DNA from 2 places in the Modestobacter sp. I12A-02662 genome. Region 2 is predicted to be linked to the other one. Evidence: riboswitches for the same ligand, from Rfam matches in the RefSeq annotation. Region 2 holds a riboswitch; the other holds the start of a gene.
What was found. Region 2 has a riboswitch for S-adenosylmethionine ahead of HL189_RS11975 (putative leader peptide). Riboswitches for the same ligand answer to the same signal wherever they lie in the genome.
Positions count from the first base shown of each region.

Region 1: another riboswitch for S-adenosylmethionine. It lies ahead of thrC (threonine synthase); the one in region 2 lies ahead of HL189_RS11975 (putative leader peptide).

Region 1 is NZ_JABGDE010000003.1:460,132-463,529, forward strand. Features, by position in the region: gene HL189_RS05035 (hypothetical protein) at 1-20, opposite strand, end outside; gene HL189_RS05040 (HAD family hydrolase) at 166-987, opposite strand; SAM riboswitch class I at 1,070-1,197, shown strand; gene thrC (threonine synthase) at 1,210-2,511, shown strand; gene HL189_RS05050 (cold-shock protein) at 2,730-2,930, shown strand; gene groL (chaperonin GroEL) at 3,201-3,398, shown strand, end outside.
Region 2 is NZ_JABGDE010000007.1:132,125-135,522, reverse strand. Features, by position in the region: gene HL189_RS11990 (MetQ/NlpA family ABC transporter substrate-binding protein) at 1-13, opposite strand, end outside; gene HL189_RS11985 (methionine ABC transporter permease) at 86-745, opposite strand; gene HL189_RS11980 (methionine ABC transporter ATP-binding protein) at 742-1,770, opposite strand; gene HL189_RS11975 (putative leader peptide) at 1,968-2,042, opposite strand; SAM riboswitch class I at 2,049-2,143, opposite strand; gene HL189_RS11970 (hypothetical protein) at 2,203-2,460, opposite strand; gene HL189_RS11965 (cold-shock protein) at 2,686-2,889, shown strand; gene HL189_RS11960 (PEP/pyruvate-binding domain-containing protein) at 2,949-3,398, opposite strand, start outside.

The DNA.
Region 1 (3,398 bases), on a different contig from region 2:
GCCGGGGTGGATTCGCTCACCACGCCTCCCCACCATGCGTCACCAGGTCTTCACGTCCAGTGAACCCGCTGACCGGCGCGGCCGCTGCGCGGACGGGGTCGTCCGATGGGGTGGACTCGGGGTCCCAGGCGTCACCGACGGTCAGGACGTCAACCGACCGGGGCCCTAGAGGGAGGCGAGCACCGCCTCGGCCCAGCCCTCGCCCATGGGCGCCCGGGTCACCGCGGCGTTCGGGACGGCGGACAACCGGGCCGCCATGCCGTCGACCGCGGCCCCGTTGGCGGTGATCCAGAGCCGGCCGACCGCGGGCGCCATCTCCAGGTCGCTCACGCTGTCGCCGACCGCCACCGCGTCGGCGGCGTTCAGCCCGCGCCGGGCGAGGTCCCAGCGGATCGCCGCGCCCTTGGAGATCCCGCGCGGCATCAGGTGGTAGACGTGCGGCGGCAGCGCCTCCGGGGCGAGCGTCATCCGCGAGGTCGCCGGCACCGCGCCGTTGTCGTTGATCGTCAGCCAGGGCCACCCGCGCTCGGCGAGCCAGCCGTCCACCGCCGCAGGGTCGACCCGGCCGCGCAGCAGGGCGTCGGTCGCGTGGGTGGCGTGCCAGGGCGCGTGCCACTCGATCCGCCCGGGGTGCGCGGCGATCAGCTGCTCCACCACGCCCAGCTCGGCCATCACCGACATCGGCGTCCGGCCGGCGTACTCCGCGGGCACGTCGCCGGGGAGCAGGTGGGTCCGCCGTCCGCCGTCCCAGCTGACGACCGACCCCAGCTCGGCGATCGCGCCGTCCGCGGCGAAGATCCGCTGCGCCTCCAGGAGCTGGTCCGGGGTGCGGCCGGAGACCAGCACCAGGGGCACCCCGGCGCGGTGCAGCTCCAGCAGCGCGGTGGCCGGGGTGGCCGTCAGCTCCCGGTCCGCCCGGTGCCAGAAGGAGCCGCGCGGGCCCACCATCGTGCCGTCGAGGTCGGTGTAGACGATGCGGGCGGGCACACCCCCATCTTGCCGGTCCGCCGCCGGCCGTCCTGGCCGTCCCCGGACCCGTCGGATGCGCCGGGTACAGTCGCCCACGTTCCACTCATCCAGAGGGGCAGAGGGACACGGCCCGATGAAGCCCCGGCAACCGCCGTCCGCACATCCGCGGACGGGAGGTGCCAATTCCGTCCCGCGCGGCTCGACGGCCCGACGCGGGGAAGATGAGGAGGTTGTCGTCGAATGACCCTGACTGCTCCCGGTTCTCTCCAGGCCGACTCCACGGCCGGAGGCCAGGTCGTCCCCAGCCCGGCCAAGGGCCTGATCTGTCGCAACTGCGGCGCCACGTTCGGCCTCATCGCCGAGCACGCCTGCGCCGAGTGCTTCGGACCGCTCGAGGTCGACTACGACAAGGACCTGCTCCAGGCGGTGACCCGGGAGCAGATCCAGGCCGGACCGCAGAACATCTGGCGGTACGTCGCGCTGCTGCCCGTCGGGCAGGACCCCGCGTCCCGGGTCACCCTCGACCCGGGCCTGACCCCGCTCATCCGCGCCGACCGGCTCGCCGCCGAGCTCGGCATCACGGGTGGGCTGTGGGTGAAGGACGACTCGGCCAACCCGACCCACTCGTTCAAGGACCGCGTGGTCAGCCTCGCCGCGACCGCCGCCAAGGGCTTCGGCTACACCAAGATCGCCTGCGCCTCCACCGGCAACCTGGCCAACTCCGTCGCCGCGCACGCCGCGCGCAACGGCCTGCCGAGCTTCGTCTTCGTGCCCAGCGACCTGGAGCCGGGCAAGATCGTCCAGTCCGGGGTCTACGGGCAGGCGCTGATCGCCGTGGACGGTTCCTACGACGACGTCAACCGGCTCACCAGCGAGCTCGCCGAGACCGACGAGTTCGAGGACGCCGCCTTCGTCAACCAGAACGTCCGGCCGTACTACGCCGAGGGCTCCAAGACGATGGGCTACGAGCTCGCCGAGCAGCTGGGTTGGCGGATCCCGGCGCAGGTGGTCATCCCGATGGCGTCCGGCTCGCTGCTCACCAAGGTGGACAAGGCCTGGCGGGAGCTCGTCGCCGCCGGGATCGTCGAGGACACCGGGTGGACCGTCTTCGGTGCGCAGTCGGCCGGGTGCGACCCGATCGCCACCGCCTTCGACAACGGCTGGGACGTCGTCAAGCCGGTGAAGCCGACCGGGATCGCCAAGTCGCTGAACATCGGCAACCCTGCCGACGGCCCCTACGCCCTGGACGCGATCCGGCGCACCGGGGGTGCGGTCGGCCGGGTCGGCGACGCCGAGATCGTGCAGGGCATCCGGGACCTCGCGCGCACCACCGGCGTCTTCGCCGAGACCGCGGGCGGCGTCACCATCGCCGTGCTGCGGCAGCTGATCGGGGACGGCCGGCTCGACCCGGCCAAGGAGACCGTCGTCCTCAACACCGGCGAGGGGCTGAAGACCCTCGACCCGATCACCCCGGTCGTCGGCCCCACCCACCGGGTCCAGCCGACGCTGCGGTCGGTGCGGGAAGCCGGCCTGATCGGCTGACGACGGCCGCGCCGCGGCGCGGTCAGCCGGTCGATCGACCGAGCCGCAATCGTTACCACACCGGGTGATGGAGAGCGGTTTGGAGCCGTGACCAGCGGCGATCCGTGCTGTACCGTTCCGCGCGGTTCGAGTTCCACGTTCGTGTCCACGGGCGGAAGAGCGAGACCCGACCCCTCGGAGCTGAGGGGTTGACCGCACGCACGAACGTGGGAGCACACGTGGCACAGGGCACCGTGAAGTGGTTCAACGCCGAGAAGGGCTTCGGCTTCATCGCCGTCGACGGCGGCCAGGACGTCTTCGTCCACTACTCGGCCATCCAGATGGACGGCTACAAGAGCCTCGACGAGGGCCAGCGGGTCACCTTCGAGGTCGTCCAGGGCGAGAAGGGTCCGCAGGCGGACGCCGTCCGCGGCGCCTGATCCACTCGGGTCACGAGGCCCGGTCCCCCACGGGGACCGGGCCTCGTCGCACGTCAGGGCCCGGGCCGGCCCCGGTCGGGGGACCCCCTCCTTGCACTCGCCGAGGTCGAGTGCCAAACTTCGGTTGGCACTCGGAGCTGCCGAGTGCCAACCAGGTCGGAACGGTGAGGCACCGGTCCGCGGACCGCAGGAGCGTCCGCGTCGCTGGTGTCGTCCGTCGCGGGCGCCGGGCCTGACCGTGCAGCGATCAAGCATGGAGGACACCACCACATGGCCAAGATGATCGCCTTCGAGGAAGAGGCGCGCCGCGGCCTCGAGCGGGGCATGAACACCCTCGCCGACGCCGTCAAGGTGACCCTCGGCCCCAAGGGCCGCAACGTCGTGCTGGAGAAGAAGTGGGGCGCTCCCACGATCACCAACGACGGTGTGAGCATCGCCAAGGAGATCGAGCTCGAGGACCCGTGGGAG
Region 2 (3,398 bases):
GGCGGGAGCGCATGGTGGTGGTTCTCCTTCACGGGTGGTGCGACGGGAGCGGTGGCCGGACGGCCATCGGGGTCGGTGCGGGTGGTCAGGCGCGGGCCGCGTGGTGCGCCCAGCGGTCCCCGGCCCACTGCAGGGCCTGGACCACGGCGAGCAGCAGGACGACGGTCAGCAGGGTGATGTCGGTCCGGAACTGCTGGTAGCCGAAGCGGATCGCGAAGTCCCCCAGCCCGCCGCCGCCGACGGCCCCGGCCATCGCCGAGTAGCTGATCAGGGCCACCACCGTGACCGTGGTGCCGGCGATCAGCGAGGGCCGGGCCTCGGGGAGCAGCACGGTGCGGACGACGTCCCGGCGGCGCGCGCCCATGGACAGCGCCGCCTCGACCTTGCCGGGGGCGACCTCGCGCAGGCTGGTCTCCACCAGCCGGGCGAGGAACGGGACGGCGCCGATCGTCAGCGGCACGATCGCCGCGGTCGAGCCGATCGTCGTCCCGACGATGCCCCGGGTCACCGGCGCGACCAGGAACAGCAGGATGATGAACGGCAGCGAGCGGCCGAGGTTCACCACCAGCCCCAGGAGCCGGTACAGCGTCGGCCGCGGCGCGAGGGCGCCGGGGGCGGTGACGGTCAGCAGCACCCCGAGGGGGACGCCGAACAGCACGGTCAGCAGGGCCGAGACGCCGACCATGTAGAGGGTCTCGCCGGTGGCCTCGACCAGCTGCGGGTAGATGCGCGCCCAGTCGCTCATCGGGCCGCCCCCGCCACCGCGCCGGGGGTCCCGGGCACCTGTTCGATGAGCACGCCGTCGTCCCGCAGCCCGCGGACGGCGCCGTCCAGCTGCGCCAGGTCCCCGGTCACGCGCAGCAGCAGCCGGCCGTAGCGCCCGCCGGCGACCGTCTCCACCGAGCCGCCGGCGACCTCGACGGAGAGGCCGAGCCGACCGATGAGGGTCTGCAGGACCAGCGTCTCGGGCGTGCGGTCGGTGACCGTCACCCGCAGCAGCACACCGGCGTGGCCGGCCCCGGCGTCGGCGAGCGGCGCGGGCAGCAGTGCGTCGCTGAGCGGCGAGTGCTCGCGGGTCAGGATCTCCGACAGCCGGCCGCCGTCGACGACCCGGCCCTTGTCGAGCAGCACGGCGCTGTCGCACACGGCCTTGACCACGGCCATCTCGTGGGTGATGAGCAGCACGGTGAGGCCGAGCTCGGACCGGACCCGGCGCAGGAGCTCCAGCACGCTGGTCGTGCTGGCCTGGTCCAGGGCGGAGGTCGCCTCGTCGCAGAGCAGCACCGCGGGGCGGCCGGCCAGCGCGCGGGCGATCGCCACCCGCTGCTTCTGCCCACCGGACAGCTGCCGCGGATGGGCGTCGGCCCGCTCCGCCAGGCCCACCAGGTCCAGCAGCTCGGCGGCCCGGCGGCGTCGCTCGGCCCGGCCGACCCCGGCCAGCTCGAGCGGGTGCTCGACGTTGCCCGCGGCGGTCCGGGAGTCCAGCAGCTCGAAGTGCTGGAACACCATGCCGATGGACCGACGGGCCTCACGGATCTGGTCGTCGGGCAGGTCGCTGAGCACCCGGCCGTCCACCGTCACCGATCCCGAGGTCGGCCGCTCCAGCATGTTGACCAGCCGCACCAGCGTGCTCTTGCCGGACCCGCTCGGGCCGACCACGCCGGCGAACTCCCCGGCCTCCACCCGCAGGCTCACGCCGTCGACCGCGACCACCTCCCCGGCGCGTCTCCGGGCAGGGAAGACCTTGCGGACGTCGGTCAGTTCGATCACGGGGTTCGGTGTCCTCGAGGTGAGCGGTTCCGGGGTGGAGTGAGGCGGCGCAGGTGGTTCCGGCCGGCCGGCCTGCACGTCAGCGGACCGGTGGAGCGGCTCGGGCACCGGCGGCGGTGGCCCGGGCCGACCGCGCCGGCCCGCGGCAGGTGGATGCCCCGTGGAACGGGGCGGCTACCGGGATGCGGGGGTCGGGATCAGCGACACAGCGCGGTGGCGGTCCGGCACAGGTCGATGTGCCGGCGAGCCCAGGTGAGCCCGGCGTGCCTCATGGCGTTCCTCCATCGGTCCTGGCAGTAGCACCCTCGTCCGCCGGGGCGGGGGGTTGCTGCGGCGTCGTCGAGCCAGGTCTCTCGGCCGCTCCGGATGGCATCCGAGGTCAACTCTACCCAGCAGGTAGGAAAAGGCGACCGGCCGGGCCTGGGAGGTGGCTCACCCCGTGCCGCCGTCCGGATGGTGGTGGGCGGCGGCCCCGACCTCCCGCAGATCGGTGACCGCCAGGATGCGGCCGGTCGGGTACAGCTCGATCTCGGCGTCCTCGCCGAGCCCCGCCACCACGGTCAGCCACCCGGCGGGACCGAACCGGACGACCCTCCCGGGCAGCTCGAGCCGGCCGGACGGGTGCGCCGGGTCCTCGACCACGACCCGGGCCTGGTAGAGGTGCCGGTCGTTGACGGTGGTGATGTCCATCGGAACAGCCTCCTTCGAGGGGTACACGGTGACACTGATCGCCGCCGTCCCCACTCCTGACGACGACCACGTACAGTCGGCCGCGGTCGCTGTTGTGCCTCTGCCTCGTTCCCGGACGTCCGCAGTCGTCTCTGCCTGACGTTCCTCTCGGTCCTGCCGGTCGGTACGGCGACCCAGGACCGATGTCCATCGGTGCTGACGCGACAGCACGGAAGTGGGAACGACATGGCTCAGGGCACTGTGAAGTGGTTCAACGCGGAGAAGGGCTTCGGCTTCATCGAGCAGGACGGCGGCGGCGCCGACGTCTTCTGCCACTTCTCGGCGATCTCCGGCAACGGCTACCGCTCGCTGGACGAGGCGCAGCGCGTCGAGTTCGACATCACGCAGGGCCAGAAGGGCCCCCAGGCGGAGAACGTCCGCGCGATCTGATCGCGTTGACGGAGCCCCTCCGGTCGCTGACCGGAGGGGCTCCGTCGTCTCCGGGGCCGCTACGCCCCGGGTTCCGCGACGGTCACGACCCCGGCCGTGCCGTCCACGGTGACCAGCTGCCCCGTGGTGATCCGGGTGGTGGCGCCGGGCAGACCGACGACCGCCGGGATGCCGTACTCGCGGGCGACCACCGCCCCGTGCGAGTTCGCCCCGCCCATCTCCATGACCAGCCCACCGGCGGTGAGGAACAGCGGCGTCCAGCCCGGATCGGTGGACGGCGTCACCAGGACCTCCCCGGGCGCCACGTGCGCGCCCGTGGGGTCCAGCACGACGCGGGCCGGGCCGGTCACCCTCCCCGCCGACGCGCCGGTGCCGACGAGCACGCCGTCCCCGGCCGGTGGCCGGGCCACCCGGTCCTCCGGCTCGGTGCCGTCGCTGAGCAGCACCCGCGGCACCCGCCGGCGGCCCAGCTCGCGGTCGTGCACGGCCCGGCGCTCCCGGACGACGTC